Regions from separate parts of the Clostridium sp. MF28 genome, predicted to be linked through region 3. Evidence: riboswitches for the same ligand, from Rfam matches in the RefSeq annotation. Region 3 holds a riboswitch; each other region holds the start of a gene.
What was found. Region 3 has a riboswitch for cyclic di-GMP ahead of AXY43_RS09580 (prepilin peptidase). Riboswitches for the same ligand answer to the same signal wherever they lie in the genome.
Positions count from the first base shown of each region.

Region 1: another riboswitch for cyclic di-GMP. It lies ahead of AXY43_RS20285 (hypothetical protein); the one in region 3 lies ahead of AXY43_RS09580 (prepilin peptidase).
Region 2: another riboswitch for cyclic di-GMP. It lies ahead of AXY43_RS03325 (methyl-accepting chemotaxis protein); the one in region 3 lies ahead of AXY43_RS09580 (prepilin peptidase).

Region 1 is NZ_CP014331.1:4,629,332-4,634,493, forward strand. It holds gene purD (phosphoribosylamine--glycine ligase) at 95-1,345, shown strand; cyclic di-GMP riboswitch class II at 1,587-1,669, shown strand; gene AXY43_RS20285 (hypothetical protein) at 2,029-2,331, shown strand; gene AXY43_RS20290 (BlaI/MecI/CopY family transcriptional regulator) at 3,074-3,442, shown strand; gene AXY43_RS20295 (M56 family metallopeptidase) at 3,447-5,162, shown strand, end outside.
Region 2 is NZ_CP014331.1:785,902-791,063, forward strand. It holds tRNA gene AXY43_RS03315 (tRNA-Ser) at 219-303, opposite strand; gene AXY43_RS03320 (Spo0E family sporulation regulatory protein-aspartic acid phosphatase) at 316-486, opposite strand; gene AXY43_RS03325 (methyl-accepting chemotaxis protein) at 1,119-2,840, opposite strand; cyclic di-GMP riboswitch class II at 2,966-3,049, opposite strand; gene AXY43_RS03330 (ABC-F family ATP-binding cassette domain-containing protein) at 3,476-5,023, opposite strand.
Region 3 is NZ_CP014331.1:2,158,922-2,164,083, reverse strand. It holds gene AXY43_RS09590 (YigZ family protein) at 1-121, shown strand, start outside; gene AXY43_RS09585 (YebC/PmpR family DNA-binding transcriptional regulator) at 1,081-1,818, shown strand; cyclic di-GMP riboswitch class II at 2,507-2,589, shown strand; gene AXY43_RS09580 (prepilin peptidase) at 2,828-3,580, shown strand; gene AXY43_RS09575 (GspE/PulE family protein) at 3,695-5,162, shown strand, end outside.

The DNA.
Region 1 (5,162 bases), 2.5 Mb from region 3:
AACAACAGAGTATCCTTTCTTTCGGTTGGTTATAACATAGGCTATGAGTGTATGCTGTTTATCTATAACGGAATATTATTTTGGAGGTATGTAAATGAAACTTCTTTTAATTGGTTCAGGTGGTAGAGAACATGCTTTGGCTTGGAAACTTGCAAAAAGTGAAAGGGTTGAAAAAATATTTGTTGCTCCAGGTAACGGTGGAACTGCAATTGAAAATAAATGCGAAAATGTAAACATAACTGATATTGATGAATTAATTAAATTTGCTAAAGAAGAAATTATTGACCTTACAATAGTTGGGCCAGAAGATCCTTTAACAAAGGGAATTGTTAATAAGTTTAAAACAGAAGGATTAAAGATATTTGGACCAGCTGAAAATGGAGCAATGCTTGAAGGAAGTAAAAGCTTCTCTAAAGAATTTATGAAAAAGTATGACGTTAAGACAGCAGAATACGAAACATTTACAGATGTCAATAAAGCGCTTAAATATTTAGAAGTCTGTCCTTATCCAACAGTAGTTAAAGCAGATGGTCTCGCAGCAGGAAAAGGCGTTGCTATATGTGAAACTAAAGAAGAAGCAATAGACGCAGTAAAATCTTATATGGTAGATGATATCTTCAATGGAGCAGGCCAAAAGATAGTAATTGAAGAATTCCTAGAAGGTGTTGAAGCATCAATTCTATCTATAACTGATGGGAAGACAATAATTCCGTTCATATCAGGTAAAGACCATAAGCAGATATTTGATGGAGGTAAAGGACCAAATACAGGTGGAATGGGAGTATTAGCTCCAAATCCTTATGTGACAGAAGATGTGATGAAGGATTTCGAAGAAAATATCATGGCTAAGACTTTAATTGGTATTAGAGAAGAAGGCTTTGATTATAAAGGAATAATCTTCTTTGGTATCATGATTACTGCAAAAGGAACTTACCTTTTAGAATATAATGTAAGAATGGGAGATCCTGAAACACAATCAGTTCTTTATCTAATGGAAAGTGACTTAGTAGAAGTCATTGAAGCAGCATTAAGAGAAGAACTAGATAAAACTACAATTAAGTGGAATGATGGTGTCTGCATAAATGTTGTTTTAGCATCTAAAGGATATCCAGGAGATTTTGTTAAGGGATACGAAATAACAATTGATGAAAAAGTTAAAGACAAGGTATTCTTAGCAGGGGCTAAGGCAGAAGATGGAGTTTTAAAGACTAACGGTGGAAGAGTGCTATCAGTTATTGGTCTTGGAAAAACTCTAGAAGAAGCTAGAAAAGACGCTTACGAAAATATTAAATATGTCACTTTTGAAGGAGCATATTGTAGAAGTGATATAGGAACACATAAATAAATATATATTAAAGAAATGAGCTATTAGGTATTATTATGATTTTAGTCAATAATGCTTAATAGCTTATATATATTTCAAAAATAATCCGTTATCATAATTATAAAAATATTGTAAGAATTTTAGCCAGAATTGTGAATTGTAACATATATGTTGAAATTTAAAATTGCGTCATTTTATTCGCTATTTGTTCATTGATTCCTAATTGATTGCATGTTAAAATAATCATTAAATAGGAATATTATGTATATAAGGAAACTGTGATTCGAATATTTACTTGGGCACTTTATATTCGATGAGTTAATAGTGCAACCGACCTTTTTATTAAGGTCGGTCTTTTTTTGCTGGCTCAAATATAGATAAGCCAATTATAAACTATATCTAGACTATGAAATATGTACTAACTAGAAATAAGAATTATGCTTTTGTGAAATGTTTCATTAGGAATTTGATGGTTCTGATTCTTAGATTGGAAGTTGTTCCAAGTATGCTAGTTCAAAGCTTGTCTTTGAAGCTAGCATCTTGGGTGCAACTTGTAATTTTAGAATCATCCATCATAATTCCTTAGAAACTGGAACAACAGCATAATGCTTATTTCGGTGAGTTATATGCATAGGTTTAGATTTCACTTGGCATATCTATAAATAAGTATATAGATAATAAATTAAAATTGAGGTGCAATCTTTATGTTATTTTTTAATAGGTTAAAGAAATATGATGAACATGGGTTTGATTCAAAAGGAATTCATAAAAACGGTACAAAATTTAATGAAGAGGGTTTTGATAAAAAAGGGGTTCATAAAAATGGCACATATTTTAATACAGAAGGTTACAATATAGACGGGTACGATAAATATGGATATGATAAAGAAGGATATAATAGTGGAGGATATGACAGACAAGGATATAACAAGATGGGATATAATATAAAAGGATATGATAGGCAAGGGGAATTTTTAGAAACGAGATATAAATGGAAAGTGAAATAGAAAATAAAAATTTCTATATATTAATTCAATAATATATAATGCAAAAATAATTCTTCATAAAATTTCTAAAAATATTGCAATAATTCTAAGCATAATTGTGAAATGTGCATTGTGAATTGCAACATATATGTTTATTTAGTAGATTTATGAAAAATTCATTTGAAACAACTAATGCAGGGGGATCTTCTCGCGCATGTTCTAAACTTCATTAGGACAAGCAAAAGGAGACCAGCCCTGCATTAACTGTTTTTAACAGCTTATTTTTATGTACTCTTAGTTTTAATATAGATAACACAATCATAAACTATACTTGAACTAGGAAATGTTTTCTAAATAGAAATGAGTAATATATTTTTGTGGAATGTTTCATTGGTAATTTTGATGGATGTGATTCTTTGGCTATAAGTTGTTCCAAATGTGCTAGTTCAAAGCCTGTTCTTTGAGGCTAGCACTTTGGGTGCAACTTTATAGCCTTAGAATCACCCATCAGAATTACCTAGAAACTGGAACAAAAATATGTTATTCATTTCGGCGAGTTATATGCATAAGTTCAGGTCTTAGTCTATTTATTTATATTACAAGAATTCTAGGCATAATTGTGAATTGTGAATTGTAACAAACATATGCTAATAAGTTTTTTATTAAAAATTCATAGGAATATATTGACATGAAATTCTACAAGGTGTAGTATAAAAACATGAATACTACACCTTGTAGAATTATATAGAGGAGATGATTGAATATGAAGTTAGGGAAGATATCTGACGCTGAAATGGAGATAATGAAAATAATATGGAAAAAGAATGATCAAATTACTACAGCTGAGATTCTAGACGAGCTTCCAAAAGAAAATTCATGGAAGGTAACAACAATAATGACGCTGATATCAAGATTAACTGAAAAGGGAATTTTGAGTGTAACTAAAGTAGGAAAGTTAAATAATTATTTTCCTAAAATTACGGAAGAAGAATATAAGGCTATTCAAACTGATAATTTCTTAGAAGATATGCATAAGGGATCAGTTAAAAACTTTATGGCAACATTGTTTAATAATAAGAAAATAAGTAATAAGGATATTGCAGAGTTGAAAGAATGGCTCAAAGAGGTGTAGGCATATGGAGATTCTAAATTATATTCTGCAAATGTCACTAGCAGGCAGCGTTATGTTTTTAATACTTTGTTTATTTAGGCCATTTACTAAGAAAACTTTTAGTGCCACTTGGAATTATTATATGCTATTTATAACGCTTTTAATTTTTATTATACCTATTGGGAGTTTTGTTAAACTGCCTCAAATAGTGGAACATAAGAATTATTTATTTATGCAGGATGATACGAATACGGTGGTGCAGCAAAATTATGAAAAGATGCTGAAGAGCAACGATAAAAGTGATGAGATAAGAGTTTTGCAAGGGGATGGTACTCTTAAGCCTGTAAGCCAAAGCCAAGTGGATTTAAAGCAGACAAGTATGATGCAAAAAATAATGAATAGAAATATGCTGCTTTATGCATGGATATTAGGTGCACTCATATTAGTAATTAAAGAGACATACGTATATATTTCTTTTTATAAAAAACTTAAAAGTGTAAGCGATATTGTTGATGATAAATCAATAATTGATGTTTTTGAAAACTGTAAGAAAAAATTAAATATATATAGGAAGATAATTCTAAAAGAATGCGGTGGCATTAAAAGTCCAATGATTACAGGAATATTAACACCTACTATCACAATTCCTAAGATGGACCACAATTTGGACAAGCTCGAAATAATACTGGATCATGAATTAATTCATTTTAAACGTAAAGATTTATGGGTGAAGGCAGCAGCACTTTTAGCAAATATAATCAATTGGTTTAATCCTATTGTTTATATTATTAGAAATAGGATAAATATAATCTGTGAGCTGTCTTTAGATGAACAACTTATAAAGAATATGGATAAATCAAAAAGAAAATATTATGGAGAAATTATATTAGAGTTAATAGAATATTCTCAGAATAAATCCCTAAGCTTAGGGGCATCAGTTTGTAAAAGTAGGAAGGAGATTGAGACACGCTTGAAAAATATAGTGTTTTTTAAAAAGTCAAAAAAAATAGTTGTTTGTATTTCACTTATGGTAACCATGATTTTTACATCTACTAGTTTGCTTGCATCAAAAACTGTATTTGCTAGTAATGATAATGCACCTAAAAACGCTAAAACAACAGAATTTGCAGCGTTTGTATTAAATGATGGGCTATACATGTCTGAACTAAAAGAAAATAACCCAATTCTTCTTGATAAAAATGAAAAAATTAAATTGCCGAAAATATCTAAAGATGGATTATATGTTGCTTATACTAAAGAAGATGATTTATATATTTGCAATATAGAGACTCGTGAAGTAATTGAAGTAGCTAAAAATGTAGAGTCATATGATTGGAATAACTCAGGAAATTTAATTTGCTCTGCTAAAAATGAAGGTATGTCTATGTATAATACCAATACTAAAAAGTTAGTGGATATTATAAGCAATGAGTATGATTATTTTAATATTAATTGCGATAGTAAAAATAAGGTATATGCTAATAAACAGCTAGAAACTGCTACAGACAAAGGGAAAACTATTAAATCAATAGGTATAATTAGCTATGATTTAGCTACTAAAGAAGAAAAGGTTGTTTTGGAAGGTAAAGAAGGAAATGATAAAGAGATTGGAGAGCAGTATACAGCATCTGAGTTATTTGAATCTATTGGATCAAGGCCTAATGTTGAGAGGATATCAAGTGATGATAGATATATGTATATATGGAACAAACCTAATTCAGGCTCAATGTCAGCAGATATG
Region 2 (5,162 bases), 1.4 Mb from region 3:
TTCATATAGCAATACATTAATTACCACATGGTTAATATTTTATTATATTTTCCAATTAATTTCAACATTTATTTCATATTAATTCAATACTTGGGCATATATGTAACCAGTTAAGTTAAATAATAAAGAGGCAAACTAGAAATTCTTAACTAGAGCGCCTCAATTGCTTTATTCACATTTCGCTATAAGCATATATTACAAACTATAATATAAGTTGTTGGAAAATACAGGACTCGAACCTGTGGAGCTTTTACACTCACTAGCTTAGTAAGCCAGCCCATTAAACCACTCTGACAATTTTCCATATAAGAGAATTTATTTAATTGTTCTCCTTAGCAATTCATTGTACTCATTCAGTGCAAAGTTTAATCTTCTACACGCACTAATCACCTCCCTATCTAATGAATTTCCTTCATCGCCCATAATTTTGCATAAGGCTTGTCTCATTCTACTAATCATCATCTCTTTTTCTTTTAAATATTCCAAATATTTACCCTCCTTACTTTTTTTATTAGTATAACCCCTAAATAGTAAAATTTATGTATCACTTGTTACATAAATAGGTTGCGGCCAAAATATTCATATTATTTACATATATTCTATGTATAACCTCAGAACTTCAAATGTAATTACTTAATATGATGAACGCATGAAAATTATATATTTCTGGATTAATAATTCCACATCTGTTTTATAACCTAATTTTCTATTGTTCTCTGTGTATATTGTTTAACATTTCTTAAGTGTATCTAATATATTAAAAGTAAATGAGGTGTTTATGATGCCAAATAATGAAAATGAAATATTTTATATAGTTGGCGCCATACTTACTATATTAGTAAACGTGCCAGAGATTATAAGACAAATAAATATTAATTTAAAGTTCAATGAATCTATAAAGCACCATAAAATACTATGATTAGGATGCAAAAAAAGCGCTTAGAATAATTCTAAACGCTTTTTCCTTCCAAAAATTAATTCCTCTATAATTGTAATTTTGTCTTAGTTGAATACAGAAACATTTATTTCACTAGTTATATTTAATAATAAAAAGCATTCCCTCTAATTTAATATAATACTACAAAGGTATATTTTCTTATTCACAATTAATAGATATCCTATATTTTAAACTTAGCTATAATCCATCTTAACTCTTCAGACATTTGAGATAGAAGTTTACTAGATGAAGCTATCTCCTCAACAGATGCCAATTGTTCCTCAGCCGCTGCCGATATTGTTTGAGTCTCATCAGCTATATTACTACTTATGTTTTTAATATTATTTACTGAATCAACAGATTCTTTAGTTCCTACAGTTACTTCAGTGATAGAATATGATATTTCATGAATCTGACTAGATATTTCTATTATCATTTGAAGGATTTCCTTAAAACTTATTCCTGCAACATCAACGACATCTGCTCCTGTTTTAACTTCTTTTGAGTTTTCATTCATAACAGCAACTGCACTATTGGTTTTGTTTTGTACATCATTAATAATTCCAGCTATTTCTTTAGTTGCCTCTTGTGATTGTTCTGCTAACTTTCTAATTTCTTCCGCTACTACACTAAAACCTTTCCCGGCTTCCCCAGCCCTTGCAGATTCTATTGCCGCATTTAATGCTAGAAGATTTGTTTGCTCTGATATACCTTGGATTGTATCAAGTATTTGTCCAATTTTCACTGATTTCTCTTCAAGCTCGCTTATAATATGCGATGTTTCACTAGTCTTTTTCTCTATTATTTCCATTTGGTTCATTGCCTTCACTACAGCCTCTTCGCCAGCATTTGCTGATATTTTTGCCTTATCTGTTAACGATGAAACAGATTTTGTATTTTCAGATACTACATTTATCTTATTAGATATGTTTTCAACCACTTTGTTTGTACTATTAGCAAAAGAAAATTGCTCATCTGCTCCATGTGCCATTGTTGTTACTGCGGATGCAACTAGATTTGATGCATCTGCTGATTGCTCAGCACTTGCTGTAAGCTCTTCAGATGATAATACTAACTGCTCAGATGTATTTCCTAATTGTTTTATTAGTTCAATAATGTTTTTGGTCATCTTATCTATCGCATTACTTACAACACCAAATTCACTCTTATCATTAAGACTTTCTTCTTTTATCTTTACAGAAAAATCACCTTGTGATAAAGAACCCATGTATACTACAAAGTCATTTAATCTCTTTGTGATACGTTTTGTTATTAGTATTCCTAATAAAATTGCTAATATTGAAGCTATAATAACAATACTTATAAATGTTGCTGTTGCAATTTTTAAATTTGCTTTATCCTGAGCGTTTATTTTTTCAGCAATTTGTCTATTATGTTCTCCAAGTTCAACTAAATCAGCTAAGAAAGTATCAGCATATGATTCAACGTTTTTCTCATAGTATTCGTACGCTTCTTGATTTTTGTTTTCAATGGCTAAATCTAGTGCGACTTTTCTTCCTTCCCTATATTTAGCTAAATTACTATCAATCTTACTGATCTTATCAGCCTCAAAATCATCTAATTTCATTTTTTTATAAAGAGCCATATAGTTGTTAAATTCTTCAGCACGAGTATTTATATCTTTTGTTAAATTACTATTTTCATTTTTATCAGTAGTTACCATAATTCTAAAAATGTCAGCTGATATAGCCCTTGCATGCACTCTAGACTCACTAAGCCATTCACTAGATAGCAGTCTTTCACTATACATGACCTCCATACTTTTACTAGACGTTTGTAAAAAATAGTAACCGGTTATTCCAACTGCAAATAATCCTACTAAAGAGCAAATTATAAGCATCGCTAATTTTCTACCTACCTTTAAATTATTAAGCCACGTCATTTTATTGTCCCCCTTATCTTAATACTAGGATCTTAAATATAATTTCATTATTACAATATATTTATTAAAATGATTAATAAAAAATAAAAAACCAACAAAAACTTAATATGTTTATGGATTACTAAGTTTTAATTGGTCGGTTGCACAACTAGCTCCAAATTCTCAAAGTGCCCAGATATAGAGAATTTTTCATCGCTTCCAATTGTTCTATTTTTTATAAATACACTTACCTAATATATAGAAATATTATCATATTCATGCAAAAAAATCAATAATGCTTAATATAAATTGTCGAAATTTATTCCATTAGCTTCCGATTATACTATTCTTATTTACAGTAGAAAATTTTTAATTATACGAAACTTCCCTGTACAACCATATCAATTCACTAGTTCTCCTTAAATTAATGCATCTCAACTAATAAGTACTTTTCTAAGATTCAAGAATGAAAAAAACTACGCAGAATCAAAATTAATTCGACTTAGGATTTTTTCATAATTTTATTTACCAATAAATCACAAATAAATGCTATATATAAATAGGACGAACCTTAAAAATAGATACTAAACGCTCTATTTTTAAGGTTTCTTTTTATACATTCTTATAGAATTACATCCGCAATGTAATATTATTTTCTAAAGCACCCCCCATTCTTCACAGTTCCATATATCTGTAGCAATATCTTTATAAAATTCCGATTCATGACATACTAAAATCATGCTTCCTTCATATTCTTTTAACGCACGCTTTAGTTCATTTTTAGCATTAATATCTAGGTGATTTGTTGGTTCATCTAATACTAATACATTTGTATATTCATTAATAAGTTTGCATAACCTGACTTTGGCTTGCTCTCCTCCGCTTAATATATTAATGGGGCTATCTATATGCTGCCTTGTTAATCCACACCTAGCCAATTCTCTTCTTACCTCCGTTTGAGTTAGGTGAGGAAACTCACTCCAAACATCATATAAAACTGAATTAGTGCTATTCCATGCAATTTCCTGCTCAAAATATCCTATTTTTCTATGCTCACTTAAAGTAATTTCACCATTTATAGGTTTTAGCATTCCAAGTAAGGTTTTTAGCAGAGTAGTCTTTCCTAATCCATTAGCTCCTGTTACTGCAATTTTTTGTCCTCTTTTCATTTTTAAGTTTAAAGGTTTGCTTAAAGGTCTGTTATATCCGATAATCAAGTTGCTTACTTCAAGGATTATACTTTCTGGCATTTTTACAGTTTTAAAATTAAAATGAGGTTTTATAATTTCTTTTTTTATTTCTATTCTTTCAATCTTATTAAGTTTCTTTTCTCTTGATTTAGCTTGCTTTGAAGTTGAGGCTCTTGCTTTATTTTTTCTTATATAATCTTCAAGCTTTTCTATTTCATTTTGTTGTTCTTTATATTCAATCAATCTCTGTTCTTTTCGTATTTCGTATAGTTTAATAAAATAATCATAATTCCCTTCATATCTTGTTAATACTTTGTGCTCAAGATGATAAACTACGTTTACTACATTATTTAAAAAAGCATTATCATGTGATATTAATATAAATGCATTTTCATAATTTGCTAGATAATTCTTAAGCCATTCAATATGCTCTTCATCCAAATGATTAGTCGGCTCATCCAGTAATAAAATATCTGGCTTTTGCAAAAGTAATTTAGCGAGTAAAATCTTAGTTCTTTGCCCGCCACTTAAAGTTGAAACATCTTTATCCAAAAGTTCCTTAATTCCAAGACCTACTGCAGTTGCCTGTATTTTAGAATTAATGCTATAGAAATCATTTTTATCTAATATTTCTTGCATAATAGCAATTTTATTTAAAGATTTTTCCATATCCTTCTCACTCATATTTTGAAGATCAATATATAAACTATTAATTTTACTTTCTATATTAAATAAATTAGCAAATGCTTCTTTTAAGAAATTTAATGCATCAATTCCTTCTTTCAAATCAACCAATTGATCCATATAACCAATGCTGAATTTATTATTCCACTCAATAGTACCTTTATCTGGTAATATCTGATCAGTAATAATTTTCATCAAAGTCGATTTTCCTTCTCCATTAGCACCAATAAGTCCAATATGCTCTCCTTTTAATAACCTAAAAGATACATCATTAAATAATATTCTATCGCCAAATGAATGACTCATGTTTTCAATTGTTAAAATACTCATATTCTACATCTCCTTGTGTCCTCATAATAAATGATATCATCATGTAATATGAAGACCAAGTTTAAGAATAAATCTGTAATGTTTATAATCATACTGAAAAAAGGCATATTCTTCATAGTAATGACTGTGAAAAATATGC
Region 3 (5,162 bases):
GTTAATGGCTGAAGATATAGAAAACGAGATCGTAGAAGTTACTAACGGAAAAGTGATAGTTAGAAAAAGTGAAGAGGATATATATTTTAAAGAAGGAAATAGATTATATTTGAGGATATAATTAGTATACTCATTATGGTTCGTTGCTTATATATAGACATCCAATTTTAAAATTATATTTATGCGTTAACTTACCGAAATCATAAATATTTTGATTCCGAAAAGCTATGAAAATATCGCTGAATGTTCTAAGCAGCAGGTTGTAGCCATTTTAGCATGCTCCAACTTTCAGTTTGACAAGCTAAAATGGAACAACCATTAGCGGAAACTCGACTCACATTCGTTCACTGAGTAAGCGATTCTCACCAAATCAAAGATTTGGGTTCTCTGCTTAAGAACCTTTAACAGCTCATTTTCAAATGTTTTCTCCACAAATATATTTATGATTTCTAACGAAAGATAATCATTTATATATAGTAAATATGGAAATATGTTCACAGAATAAGTCTAATTAATAATTGCGATGTCTATAGTTACGTATTTAAAGCTCAACGAGATACTTCGTAAAAGAATGAGAATACAAGCTAATTATAAAATTTATTATTCATAATTAACTACTACTGGAGGTTTTTATTTCAAAGTGAAAATGTAGTTTTAGCAATAAATTTTCTATAACATAGAACTTAGGTTTATATATGCTATAATGATAAATTTTCATTTAAATTCTAATGGATTAGATCCAAAATTGTGTTAAAAAGCTAGAGACTTGGCTGTAATATAATGTTATATTTTAATAAAGCTTATAGAGAATTATTTGGTGATAGGATAATTGTGAACTTATGTAAAATGTGGTATAATAGCTGTTGGATTTTGTATTTTAAAGAAAAAATAATTAATTAAATGAATAACTTGTAATAAGAATCGGTACAAATAGATATTATATATATTGTTAACATGAATCTATATTTAAAACTTTAGTAAGTTAAGAGCTAAAATAAGATCAAGATTTAGGGACTTAATTGCAATATATATTTATAAAAATAGAGATAATTATTACGAATAAAGTAAGGAGGAAAACATATGTCAGGACACTCAAAGTGGCATAACATTCAAGCAAAAAAGGGCAAGACAGATGCAAAAAGAGGTAAGATTTTTACTAAGATAGGTAAAGAAATTGTGATGGCTGTTAAAAATGGTGGAGCTAACCAGGATATAAATGCAAAATTAAGAGATGTAGTTGCAAAAGCCAAGGCAGCAAACATGCCTAATGATACTATTTCAAAAGCAATTAAAAAGGCATCTGGGGAATTATCATCAGTTAATTATGAAAATATAGTTTATGAAGGTTATGGACCTAGTGGAGTAGCTGTAATAGTTGAAACTCTTACTGATAATAAAAATAGATCTGCTGGAAATGTAAGAAGTGCATTTACAAAAGGCGGCGGAAACATGGGTACATCAGGTTGTGTATCATTTATGTTCCAAGAAAAAGGCGAAATTGTCATTGAAAAAGAAGATAAAGATGAAGATGAATTAATGATGATTGCTTTGGATGCTGGTGCAGAAGATTTCGCATCAGAAGAAGAAGTATTTGTAGTAACAACTGCACCTGAAGAGTTCGGAATAGTTAGAGAAGCATTAGAAGCACAAGGCATTGAATTCTTAGAAGCTTCAGTTAAGATGATTCCAGATACATACACAGCAATAGATGAAGCAGATGCTAAGAAGTTCCAAAAGATGTTAGACTTACTTGATGACGATGATGACGTTCAAGAAGTATACCACAACGCTGAATTCCCTGAAGGATGGGATGAGTAAAATATTTTAAGTTACTGTAAAAGTGCAAAATCACTGGATAATAATATATTTATTAAAATAATAACACTTTCAATATTGATATGCATAGTTAATTGATATTGGAGGTGTTTTTTTTGCCCACCTGTAGATTTATTAACTGTAAAAGAAAAGGATAGCTTGGCTGGTACAACAGCTATCCCTAAACGGTTGTTATATTTATTAATAGAAGGATAAATAATTAGTAAGAAATTATCTTACAAAGTTATTATAACAAACAATTATTACAAAATTATATTGAAAATGTTAATTGAGTATAAATGTTTTCTTAAATAAAATTAAGGAGTGGTAAACAATTAAAGAAATAAAACGCATTTTCTTGTAAATTCAATTTTCTAATTCTTTTTAGATTGGAAACTAACATCTTTTGGTGTAGATATGTAAAACATGATTAACAATATTATTCAATAGTTGTAAAAAAATTGTAAACATGGTATTATGGAATAGAAATATATATGGCAATTATTCTAAAATTTTATATGAAAAGTGACAAAAATGTAGGACTATAAGTAAATAATTGCTAATAATATTAGAAGAAAAAAGTTTTAAACAAGATAGACCAATTAATGATCATTATGGTATAATTACTATGGCATATATTGGCTATATTTAATATGTTATGTAAGAAATAAAAGAGACAGCAAGTATATTTTGTTATAAGGAAACTTTGATCCATATATTTTAATTGGGCACTTTATATATGGTGAGTTAGTAGTGCAACCGACCTTTATATTTTATAAAGGCCGGTTTTTATATTTTTTTAAAGAATTTGTAATATACTTGCAAATACAGTGGAGATATATTGAAGAGGTACTTTAGCTACTATGATTAAAATAAGAGAATGAATTTTTATTATCTTAATATAATTTTGATTAAATATTTTTGAAAAAATGAGAATAAAATACAAATTTGCTCACAACAACGTTTACAAAAAAGTTAAATAATATTAAAATATACAATGAGAGGTGATTTTTTGGACTATGCATTAATATGTATTTTAGGACTAGTTATAGGCAGTTTTTTAAATGTTTGTATTTATAGAATTCCTATAGAAAAATCAATTGCATTCCCACCATCCCATTGTACAACCTGTAAACATAACTTAAATCCACTAGATCTAGTGCCTGTATTTAGCTATATATTTCTTAGAGGAAGATGTAGGTATTGTGGTGAAAAAATCTCTATAAGATATCCTATTATAGAAATCTTAAATGGATTGTTGTATTTAATTGTGTATGTAAAGTTTGGATTAGATCTGATTACCTTAAAATATTGTATTTTGGTATCTCTTTTAATCGCAATTAGTGCTATAGATTTCGATACTCAGTTTGTATTTACAAGCACCACGATTTTTGGAGGAATAGTTGGCATTTTATTTATATTATTACAGTATGTTTTATATAAGAATAATGTTCTAGATTTAATTCTGGGAGGAATACTAGGAGCAATAATCATAGGACTAATAGTGTTTTTAACAAGAGGAATGGGCGAAGGTGATATTGAAATTGCCGCTGTGTGTGGATTGTTCCTAGGAATTAAAGGAATTTTATTAGGCTTATTTCTAGCAATTGTGCTAGGTGGAATAATAGGAATAATTGTTTTGATACTAAAATTAAAGAAGGCAAAAGAAAAAATAGCATTTGGGCCTTTTGTAGCAATAGGAAGTTTAATTTCAATGCTCTACGGGGCGGAAATATTAAAAATTTACTGGAATTTGTTAATGTGAAGATACACTTTTTTACAATAACTTTACTTGTGAAAATCGAATAGCAAACTTATACTAAATATAAGGTGTTATACCGCATTTTATATATAATTCATAGGAAAGGTGAGACTCAGAATGGCAACTGAAAAAAGAAGACTAGGTAACATTCTTGTAAATGCGGGAAAAATTACAGGATATCAATTGCAAGAAGCATTAAAGTCTCAGAGGACACTAGGGAAGAAGCTAGGAGAAATACTACTCGATAGTAAGATTATAACTGAAGAAGATATAATAGAAGCAATAGAACAACAGACAGGAATTAAAAAAGTAGATTTAAATACAATAAATTTTGATAAAAAAGCTATAAGTATAATTCCTAAAAATTTATGTGATAAATATAATCTGATACCATTCGGATTTGAAAAGAATAAAATAAAGGTTACGTTATCAGATCCCTTAAATATATATGCAATAGATGACGTTGCAATATCTACTGGGTTTGAAATAGAATCATACATATCAAAGAAAGACGATATAAAAAAGTTTATAGAAATATATTATAGCAGTCAGCAGGTTAGCTTGGCAGCTCAACAACTTTCAAAAGAAAGTTCTGAAGCAAAGAATTTAAAAGTTAATATAGATGAAATGGATACTGTTAAGAATGCTCCGGTTGTAAAAATGGTAGAGTACTTATTTAAGAACTCAATAGAGCTAAATGCATCAGATATCCATATAGAACCATTTGAAAATGAAGTGAGAATACGATATAGAATAGATGGTAAATTACAGACTGTAAATGTTATTAACATAGAAAGCTTAGGTCCGCTAGTAACAAGAATAAAAATACTTGCAGGATTAAATATAGCAGAAAAAAGAATACCACAAGATGGAAGAATAATGACTAGTGTAGGAGGAAAAGAAGTAGATCTTAGAGTTTCAATACTTCCAGTAGTTAATGGGGAAAAAATAGTTATAAGAATCCTTAACAAATCTATGGGGAATATAGGTAGAGATAAACTAGGAATGAGTAATGAAAATCTAGAGAAGATAGATAGAATTATTTCAAATCCACATGGAATAGTATTAGTTACAGGACCTACAGGAAGTGGTAAATCTACAACATTGTATACAATTTTAAGCGAATTAAACAATGATCAAATAAATATAATTACTGTAGAAGATCCAGTTGAATATACGCTAAATGGAGTAAATCAAGTGAGTGTAAATAATAAAGCCGGATTAACTTTTGCAAGTGGACTTAGAAGTATATTAAGGCAAGATCCAGACATAATTATGATTGGTGAAATTAGAGATAACGAAACAGCAGAGATTGCTACTAAAGCGGCTATAACAGGTCACTTAGTTTTAAGTACACTTCATACAAACGATGCTCCGTCATCTATAATAAGGCTTGTTGATATGGGAATAAAACCATATTTAGTTGCTACGTCAGTAGTTGGAATAGTAGCTCAGAGATTAGTTAGAAAAGTATGTATGAATTGTAATGCTCCATATGAAGCTACGGAATATGAAAAAGAAATCCTTGGAATTGATAAGGACAAGCAGATAATTTTAAATAAAGGTAGAGGATGCGGATATTGCA